4 regions of the Streptomyces sp. NPDC059909 genome follow, and region 2 is predicted to be linked to each of the others. Evidence: riboswitches for the same ligand, from Rfam matches in the RefSeq annotation. Region 2 holds a riboswitch; each other region holds the start of a gene.

What was found. A riboswitch is a leader RNA that binds a small molecule or an ion and turns the genes downstream of it on or off. The one in region 2 is predicted to bind cobalamin.
Region 1: linked by a shared signal. The riboswitch ahead of ACFV9O_RS23485 (ribonucleoside-diphosphate reductase subunit alpha) and the one ahead of ACFV9O_RS02250 (cobalamin biosynthesis protein) in region 2 are both predicted to bind cobalamin.
Region 3: linked by a shared signal. The riboswitch ahead of ACFV9O_RS36810 (CbtB domain-containing protein) and the one ahead of ACFV9O_RS02250 (cobalamin biosynthesis protein) in region 2 are both predicted to bind cobalamin.
Region 4: linked by a shared signal. The riboswitch ahead of ACFV9O_RS25085 (prenyltransferase/squalene oxidase repeat-containing protein) and the one ahead of ACFV9O_RS02250 (cobalamin biosynthesis protein) in region 2 are both predicted to bind cobalamin.

Annotation. Positions count from the first base shown of each region.
Region 1 covers NZ_JBHWKX010000035.1:48,027-50,217, forward strand. Annotated here, with positions in the region: gene ACFV9O_RS23485 (ribonucleoside-diphosphate reductase subunit alpha) at 1-911, opposite strand, end outside; cobalamin riboswitch at 1,043-1,175, opposite strand; gene ACFV9O_RS23490 (GNAT family N-acetyltransferase) at 1,237-1,749, opposite strand; gene mctP (monocarboxylate uptake permease MctP) at 2,102-2,191, opposite strand, start outside.
Region 2 covers NZ_JBHWKX010000002.1:47,565-49,755, forward strand. Annotated here, with positions in the region: gene ACFV9O_RS02240 (anion permease) at 1-184, shown strand, start outside; gene ACFV9O_RS02245 (hypothetical protein) at 197-418, shown strand; cobalamin riboswitch at 581-721, shown strand; gene ACFV9O_RS02250 (cobalamin biosynthesis protein) at 752-1,702, shown strand; gene ACFV9O_RS02255 (cobyric acid synthase) at 1,699-2,191, shown strand, end outside.
Region 3 covers NZ_JBHWKX010000110.1:4,917-7,107, forward strand. Annotated here, with positions in the region: gene ACFV9O_RS36805 (histidine phosphatase family protein) at 25-591, opposite strand; cobalamin riboswitch at 698-880, shown strand; gene ACFV9O_RS36810 (CbtB domain-containing protein) at 915-1,136, shown strand; gene ACFV9O_RS36815 (CbtA family protein) at 1,158-1,931, shown strand; gene ACFV9O_RS36820 (heavy metal translocating P-type ATPase) at 2,026-2,191, opposite strand, start outside.
Region 4 covers NZ_JBHWKX010000039.1:64,019-66,209, reverse strand. Annotated here, with positions in the region: gene ACFV9O_RS25090 (MBL fold metallo-hydrolase) at 124-1,161, shown strand; cobalamin riboswitch at 1,198-1,332, shown strand; gene ACFV9O_RS25085 (prenyltransferase/squalene oxidase repeat-containing protein) at 1,445-2,191, shown strand, end outside.

The DNA.
Region 1 (2,191 bases), on a different contig from region 2:
TAGACGCAGGCCGCGCCCTTGCGACGGCCGCCCTGGTTCACTGCGGCGACGGAGGAGTCGAGGGTCCGCAGGAACGGCACGATGCCGTTGGAGTGCCCGTTGGTGCCACGGATCAGCGAACCGCGGGAGCGGATACGGGAGTACGAGAGTCCGATCCCGCCGGCGTGCTTGGAGAGCCGTGCGACCTGGTGGTAGCGGTCGTAGATGGAGTCGAGCTCGTCCAGCGGGGAGTCCAGCAGGTAGCAGGACGACATCTGGGGATGGCGGGTGCCGGAGTTGAAGAGCGTGGGGGAGGAGGGCAGATAGTCCAGCCGGCTCATCAGCGCGTACAGCGAGGCGACTTCGTCGAGGGCGCGCAGGGAGTCGTCCTCGGCGAGGCCGGCGGCCACGCGCAGCATGAACTGCTGCGGCGTCTCGATCACCTTGCGCGTGATGGGGTGCCTCAGGAGATAGCGGCTGTAGAGCGTGCGCAGACCGAAGTAGCCGAAGCGGTCGTCCGCGGCGGTGTCGATCAGGGCGTCGAGCCGGGCGGAGTGGGTGCGGACGAACGCGGCCGTGCGGTCCGCGATCAGGCCCTCGCGGTGGCCGACGGCGATGGAGTCGGAGAAGGCGGCCGCCCCCTGTGAGGCCGCCTCCTCCGTGATCGTGAGGCTGAGCAGCCGGGCCGCCAGATGCGAGTACGCCGGGTCCTCGGAGATCAGCCCCGCGGCCGCCTCGGTCGCGAGCTCCCGCAGTTCGGCCTCGTCCGAGCCCGCGTGCCGGCCGCGCAGCGCGGCGGCGGCGACCCGGCCCGGGTCGGTGTCGGGGAGTTCGGCGGTGAGGTCGGTCAGGGTCCGCAGCAGCGCGGTGCCTGGACCGTCGGCTCCGTCGGCACGCTGCGTTGAGGCAGGATCGGGCGGCGCGATGGTCACGGGGTGCTCTCCCTCGCTCGGCTCGGGGCCGGCGGGGGCGCTCGGGGCACGGGCGCACGCCTGTGGGGGCAGGTGCGCCGCGTCCACCGGCCTTTTCCGCGAGGCCCGGACGTCTCGGCACCCGGGCCGGACGGTCCGGGTGCGCCGTCGGCAGGTCCTTGGACTCGCGGGCGCGCGCAAACGCACACCGGCACACCATTGCGGGACAGTTCCGGATTCGCACCGGATTCCCCTGTGGCGACAGCGAGCATGAGCATACATGTGGGGGCGGGGAGTTGCGTCACCCCCCACATGTTGTGTCGCGAGGGCCGTTGGAGCGCTGGAGCTATGAGCGCCGGAGCTCCAGGGCGTACGTCAGCAGGGGCAGCATCCCGGGGATCGGCTCCCAGTCCCGCTCGGGGGTCCGTACGAAGCCCAGGCGCTCGTAGATGCGGTGCGCGGTGTGCATGGTGCGCTGGGTGGACAGCACGAGGCGTACGCAGCCGTCGGTGGCCCGCGCCCGGTCGACGCACGCCCGGACGAGTGCCTCGCCGGCACCCCGGCCGCGCCCCTCCCTCGCCACGTCGAGCATCCGGAACTCGGCCTCGCCCGCGCGTGCGATGTCGGCCCATGGTCCGCCGGACGCGACGTACGTCACCCCGCCGAGCACCTGCCCCTCCGCGCTCGCGGCGACGAGCACCTCGGCGTCCGCGGCCCGTGCCGCCACGTCCCGCAGGACGTGCAGATACTCGTCGCTCTCCCCGAAGTCGAGCAGCCCGTCCCCGAGATACGCCTCCGCGGTGATGGCGCCGAGCACGTCGTACTCGGCGGGTTCGGCGCGCCTGATGATGAAGTCCATACCGGTCAGTCTTCCGCACCGGTACGACAGCGGTTCGGGGGACGGGGGCGCCTGCGGCGGAGCCGTACATCGGGCACTGCCCCGCCCCGCCCTTTCCTGAACTGGGGCTCCGCCGCAGACCCCGTATCCGGGGGCTCCGCCCCCGAGTCCCCTTCCCCGATGCCCTGGCGGGCGTGTGGGGGGGCTCATTCGAGCCCGTCCGGCGTTCGAGGACGGACACGCGGGCGGACCGTGCGGTACCGGGCACGTCCCTGGGGGTCCGGGGCTTGCCCCGGCTCGGGCAGGTGCCGCGAAAAAGCGATCGGCGCAGGCTCGTCGAGCCTGCGCCGATCGCCGGCGGGACCTCTGCGGGTCAGTGCGTGCTCGCGCCGAGCTTCGGGAGCTCCGCCTGGACGCCCGCGTCCCCCGCGTCCGCCGTGTAGTCCTCCGGGGACGTCTCGTC
Region 2 (2,191 bases):
CACCACCGCCATCGCGGCCGTCACCCCGCCCCCGGCCGGCGTCGCCACCGCCGCGGCGACCGAGCCCGAGGACCTGAGGGCCACCATCCCCGCCCCGGCCGCCGAGACCACCCCGGCCCCCGCGACCGTCCCGGCGCCCACGACCGCCCCCGCGACCACCGCGGCGCCCGCCGCCACGGTGTAAGGAAAGAACAGCATGAAGATCGACTGGGCAGCTCTGGGCTCCGTCTTCGGCGTGAGCCTCGTCGTCACCGTCGCCCTGGTGGGCCTGTTCACCCTGGGCATCGCGGGCCTCTCCAAGCAGGAGGCCGCAGCCGCACAGGGCGGCTCCGCCGGACTCGCCCGAACAGGTGCGTACGCCTGCTTCGCGCTCTGCACGGCAGCGGTGACCTACGGGATCTGGCTCATCGTCGCCTGATCACCGTCGGACGGCGCCGCCCGACGGTCGGCACGGCACATCCTCGGTACAGGGGCCGGGCACACCTCCGGGTGGGTCCGGCCCCTGTCGTGTGCGCCCCCGCGTGCGCCCCCATGTGGCACTCCGCACACTGTCCCGCCGCAGGTCAAGGGCGAGTTGACGGGTGTTCGCGGCCATGGTGGACTTCCGGAGCCATTTACGGCGGCAGAAGAGGAAGCCGGTGCGAATCCGGCGCGGTCCCGCCACTGTCACGGGTGCACTCCACTCCCGGAGCCAGGAACTCTCACCGCCGGTCACGTCGAGCCAGGGCGCGGACCCTGAGTGAGGACGAACATGCGTGCAGAGCGGACCTTTGCATGCGGTGCAGCTGCCGGACTCGCCGGCGACCTGCTCTTCGGCGATCCGCGCCGAGGACATCCGGTCGCCGCGTTCGGCCGGGCCGCCGCTGCCGTCGAGCGGGCGCTGTGGCGCGACCACCGCGGGTGGGGCGCGGTCCACACCGCCGTGTGCGCCGGGGGCGCCGTCGCCGCAGGCGCGCTGGCCGCTGCTTCCGTACGCCGTTCCCGTACCGCATCGATCGCGCTGACCGCGGCCGCCACCTGGGCCGTCGTCGGCGGAACGTCACTGGGACGGGAGGCCAGGGCCGTCGGCGGAGCGCTGGCGGCCGGGGACATCGAGGTCGCGAGGGAGCGGCTGCCCCATCTGTGCGGGCGGGACCCGCAGGCGCTGGACGGCCCCGGAATCGCCCGCGCGGTCGTCGAATCCGTCGCGGAGAACACCTCCGACGCGGTCGTCGGCGCGCTCGTGTGGGGCGCACTCGGCGGGGTCCCGGGACTGGTGGGCTTCCGTGCCGTGAACACGCTGGACGCGATGGTGGGTCACAAGTCGCCCCGCTACCGGCGGTACGGCTGGGCGTCGGCGCGGCTCGACGACGTCGCGGGCTGGCCGGGCGCACGTCTCACCGCCGCACTCGCGGTCCTGGCGGGGGGCGACCCGCGCGGCGCCGTACGGGCCTGGCGCGCCGACGCCGCGAAGCATCCGAGCCCCAACGCGGGACCGGTGGAGGCGTCGTTCGCGGGGGCCCTCGGCGTACGGCTCGGCGGGACGCTCTCGTACGGCGGACGGGTCGAGCACCGGCCCGTGCTCAACGGCGACGGCCGGGCCGTCGAGTTCGCGGACATCGAGCGTGCGGTACGGCTGTCGCGGCGCGTGGGCGTACTGGCGCTCGTGGCGTGCGCGGGCGCGCGGCTGGCCGCCGGGGCCCTGAAGGGGAGGCATGCATGAGCGGGGGCGGACTGCTGGTCGCCGGGACGACGTCGGACGCGGGCAAGAGCGTCGTCACGGCGGGGATCTGCCGGTGGCTGGTGCGCCAGGGCGTGAAGGTCGCGCCCTTCAAGGGACAGAACATGTCCCTCAATTCGTTCGTGACGCGCGAGGGCGCGGAGATCGGCCGTGCGCAGGCCATGCAGGCGCAGGCGGCGCGGGTGGAGCCCTCGGCGCTGATGAACCCCGTGCTGCTCAAGCCGGGCAGCGACCGGTCCAGCCAAGTCGTGCTGATGGGCAAGCCGGTGGGCGAACTGAGTGCACGCGGGTTCTTCGGGGGGTCTGGGGGGTCCCCCGGGAAAATGCTGCACGGCGGGCGGCAGCAGGCGCTGTTCGGGCCCGTCATGGAGTGCCTGGAGGAGCTGCGGGGCACGTATGACGCCGTGATCTGCGAGGGGGCCGGCAGCCCGGCCGAGATCAATCTGCGGCGCACGGACATCGTGAACATGG
Region 3 (2,191 bases), on a different contig from region 2:
GGCCGGCCGCGTGAAAGGACGAGGCTAGGCCACCGGCCCGTTCAGCCGGAGGTTCCAGCGCCCCGCCCGCCCGGTGAGCGTGACGAGGGACAGCGGGGGCGCGTCGACGCGCCAGAAGGCGGCCGGGGGAGCGCCCAGGGCGTGCACGGTCGCGGCGCGTACGACGGAGGGTTCGGCGACGGCGAGCACGCGGCCCGCGTCCTCGGGCAGGCCGTCCATCCAGTCGGCGACGCGCAGGAGCAGGGCCGTGACGGACTCCCCGCCGTGCGGCGCCGCCGCCGGATCGGTCGCCCAGGCGGCGACTCCGTCGGACTCCTCCGCGGCCACGTCCTCCAGTGAGCGGCCGCTCCAGCGCCCGAAGTCGCAGTCGCGCAATGCGGGTTCGACGGTCGCCGCCGTGAACCCCAGTGCCCCGGTGGTCTGTTCGCACCGGACCGAGGGCGCACGGTAGTGCAGCGACGCCGCGGGCAGCGCGCCCGCCACCGTACGCGCCTCGCGCGCGCCCCGCTCGTCCAGCGGGCCGTCGCCGAACCGGGCTTCCCGCACCGCGGGGCCCGCGGCGGCGCACAGCAGTGTGAGCCGGATCGTCATGGCCGAATACCTCCCCGTCGTCGTTCCCGCGTGGTCCGCCCCCCTGGGGCGTGCGGGTGTGATGCGCGTGATGATGCCAGGGGTGCCGAGAGTCACAGGTCACCTGGTCATGGGCGGTATCGACGGTCCGTACCGCCGCCTGTACCCTCTGCTCCGAAAGGACGACGGCGCACACGGAAGCCCGGTGGAAACCCGGCACGGTCGCGCCACTGTGTGCCGAGCGGCAACTCCCCCTGCGGGAGGGGCTGTCCGGTGAGTCAGACCCGTTGCCGTCGTCATGTGCTCCACACAATGCGGGACGCGTGTTCCCGAGGAGGTACGCCGTGGCTCAGTCCGCCATCACCCCTGTCCCCCTTGCTCCGCCCTCCGTGGCGAAGCTGCCGGTCCGGGCGATTCTGCCCTGGGCCGCCTTCTTCGGCCTGCTGATGCTCGTGCTGCTGTACTTCGTCGGCGCCGAGCAGGGCGCCTTCTCCGTGTTCTCCGGCGAGAGCGTCCACGAGTGGGTGCACGACGGCCGGCACCTGCTGGGCTTCCCCTGCCACTGATACGGGACGGACGCAACCAAGATGAACTCCGTCACCGTACGCGCCCTGTTGGTGCGCGGCATGATCGCGGGTGTCCTGGCCGGGCTGGTCGCCTTCGGATTCGCCTACGTGGTGGGCGAGCCGAGTGTGGACGCCGCCATCGCCTTCGAGTCCGCGCACTCCCATGAGCACGGCGAAGAGGAGCTGGTCAGCCGTGCGGTGCAGTCGACCGCGGGACTGGCCACGGCCGCCCTCGTCTACGGCATCGCACTCGGCGGTATCACCGCCCTGGCGTTCTGCTTCGCGCTGGGCCGCGTCGGCCGCTTCGGCGCCAGGGCCACCGCGGCCCTGGTCGCCCTGGGCGGCTTCGTCACCGTCGCTCTGGTGCCCTTCCTGAAGTACCCCGCCAACCCGCCCGCCGTCGGCGACCCGGCAACCCTCAACCAGCGCACCGCGCTGTTCTTCCTGATGATCGCCCTGAGCGTGCTGCTGGCGATCGGCGCGCTGCTGTTCGGACGGAGCCTCGCACGGCGCTGGGGCACCTGGAACGCCGCGGTGGCCGCAAGTGCCGCCTTCGCGGCGGTCCTTGGGGTCGCCATGGCCTTCCTCCCGGCCGGGGATGCGCTCCCCGAGCACTTCCCGGCCGCCGTGCTGTGGGAGTTCCGGCTCGCCTCGCTGGGTGTCCAGGCCCTGCTCTGGGCAGCCCTGGGGCTGATCCTCGGCCCGCTCGCGGAACGGGTCCTGGAACCCCGGTCCGCGCAGCGGCCGGCCTCGGCGGACCCGGCAGCACCATCCGCGTCGGCTCCGGCGCACTGACGCGCGGGGGAGACGCGCGCGAGGGACCCGTCGGGGGCGCGCCCGGCGGGTCCCTGTCGCTTCGCCGGCCTGCGGAACGGGCGGGCGACGGCGGTCAGCCGGCGGCGCGGAAGCGGCGCAGGCGCAGGCTGTTGCCGACGACGAAGACGGACGAGAAGGCCATGGCCGCGCCCGCGATCATGGGGTTGAGCAGGCCGGCGGCCGCGAGTGGCAGGGCCGCCACGTTGTAGGCGAAGGCCCAGAACAGGTTCGACCTGATG
Region 4 (2,191 bases), on a different contig from region 2:
AACGGCGACACCGAGGCGCAGGTCAGCCGCGGATCCCGGCAAACACTCCCCGGCCGTTCTGACGGTCCATCAGTTCTGGCTATAGTGAGCAATGCCCGTGCCGCACAGGGGAGACGAGGACGTATGCCACAGGTGACGGAGCACGGCGGAGGCGTCTGGTCCCTCCAGGTCCCCATCCCGGACAACCCGCTCGGCCACACCCTGGTCCACGTCGTCGAGACGGACCGCGGGCCCGTCCTCGTCGACACCGGCTGGGACGACCCCGCCTCCTGGGGTGCCCTCACCGAGGGCCTCGCCGCCCTCGGCACCTCCGTCGGCGACATCCACGGCGTCGTCATCACCCACCACCACCCCGACCACCACGGGCTGTCGGGCCAGGTGCGCGAGGCGTCCGGTGCCTGGATCGCCATGCACGCCGCCGACACCGACGTCGTACGCCGCACCCGCGAGGCACAGCCGGGCGCCTGGCTCGACTACCTGGCGGGCAAGCTCGCCGCGGTCGGCGCCCCGGAGGAGCACCTCGCCCCGCTGCGCGCGGCCCGTGACTCCGGCCGGATGCGGACCCTGCCCGGTCTGCGGGCCGCCCTGCCCGACCGGGAGATCGTCCCCGGCGAGCTGCTGGACCTGGCAGGCCGCCGGCTCCGCGCGATATGGACGCCCGGCCACACCCCCGGCCATGTCTGCCTCCACCTGGAGGAGGACCATCCGGCGAACCTCCCGGGCCGCGGCCGCCTCTTCTCCGGCGACCACCTCCTGCCCGGGATCTCCCCGCACATCGGCCTCTACGAGGACCCGGACGACTCCACCGTCACCGACCCGCTCGGCGACTACCTGGACTCGCTCGAGCGCGTCGGCCGCCTCGGCGTCGCCGAGGTCCTCCCGGCCCACCAGCACGCCTTCACCGACCCCGCGGCACGGGTGCGGGAGCTGCTCGCCCACCACGAGGCCCGCCTCACCGGCCTGCTGACCCTCCTCGCCACCCCGCTGACCCCCTGGCAGCTCGCCGAGCGCATGGAGTGGAACCGCCCCTGGGACCAGATCCCCTACGGCTCGCGCAACATCGCCGTCTCGGAAGCGGAGTCCCATCTGCGCCGCCTGGTGAAGCTGGGTCGGGCCGAGGCGGTCCCGGGCAGCGCACCCGTGACGTACATGGCGGTGTGACCCACGCCCTGCCATCCACCCAGGGGCCGCACGGATACGGGCCGGTAGAGTGTGCGAGTCGTCATCATGCCCGTACGGGGGGAAGCCGGTGCGAATCCGGCACTGACCCGCAGCCGTGAGCCGCCGTCGCAGGCGGTGAGTCGGAATGCCTCGTACCGGGACGTGACCGGCTCCTGCCAACGGGACCACCCGGTGGCGGAGGCACCGTCGAGGTATACGGGGCCGGAGCCTGGTGCCAACGCGCGCCTGTGCCCGGCTCCCCACAGGAGAGGCACCGCCCGCCATGAACGTTCGCCGCAGCGCAGCCGCGCTCGCCGCCGCTTCCGCCGTGCTCTGTGGAGCCGTGGCCGGCGCCCCGGCCGCGACCGCCGCGCCGTCTCCCTCTCCGACGCCGACGCCCGTGATCCCCTCCGGGCTGTACGGCACGAAGGACCCGACGTACGACGGTGTCTGGCGGCAGTCGCTGGCGCTGCTCGCCCAGGACGCCATGAAGGAAGTACCGGCCGCGGAGGCCGTTGCCTGGCTGACCGGGCAGCAGTGCGCCAACGGCGGCTTCGCGTCCTACCGCGCGGACGTCTCCAAGCCCTGCGACGGCAAGACGATGCCGGACACCAACGCCACCGCCGCGGCGCTGCAGGCCCTGACCGCCCTCGGCGGGCACGAGGCCGAGGTCGCCAAGGGCATCGCCTGGCTGAAGTCCGTGCAGAACGCGGACGGCGGCTGGAGCTACAACCCGGGCATGCCGTCGGACGCCAACTCCACCGCGATCGTGATCGGCGCCTTCGCGGTGGCCGACGCGCGACCGGCCACGATCACGTCGAGCAGCGGCAAGAACCCGTACGACGCGCTCGTGTCGTACGCGATCCCGTGCGCGGACACGGCGGGCGGGGGGGCGTTCGCGTACCAGCCGGACAAGGCGGGCAAGCTGCTCGCGAACGGCGACGCGACCGCGGCGGGCGTGCTCGGCGGGCTCGGCCGCGGCATGGTCGTCAAGGGCCCGAAGCCGGCCGGGGACCCGAAGTGCGACACC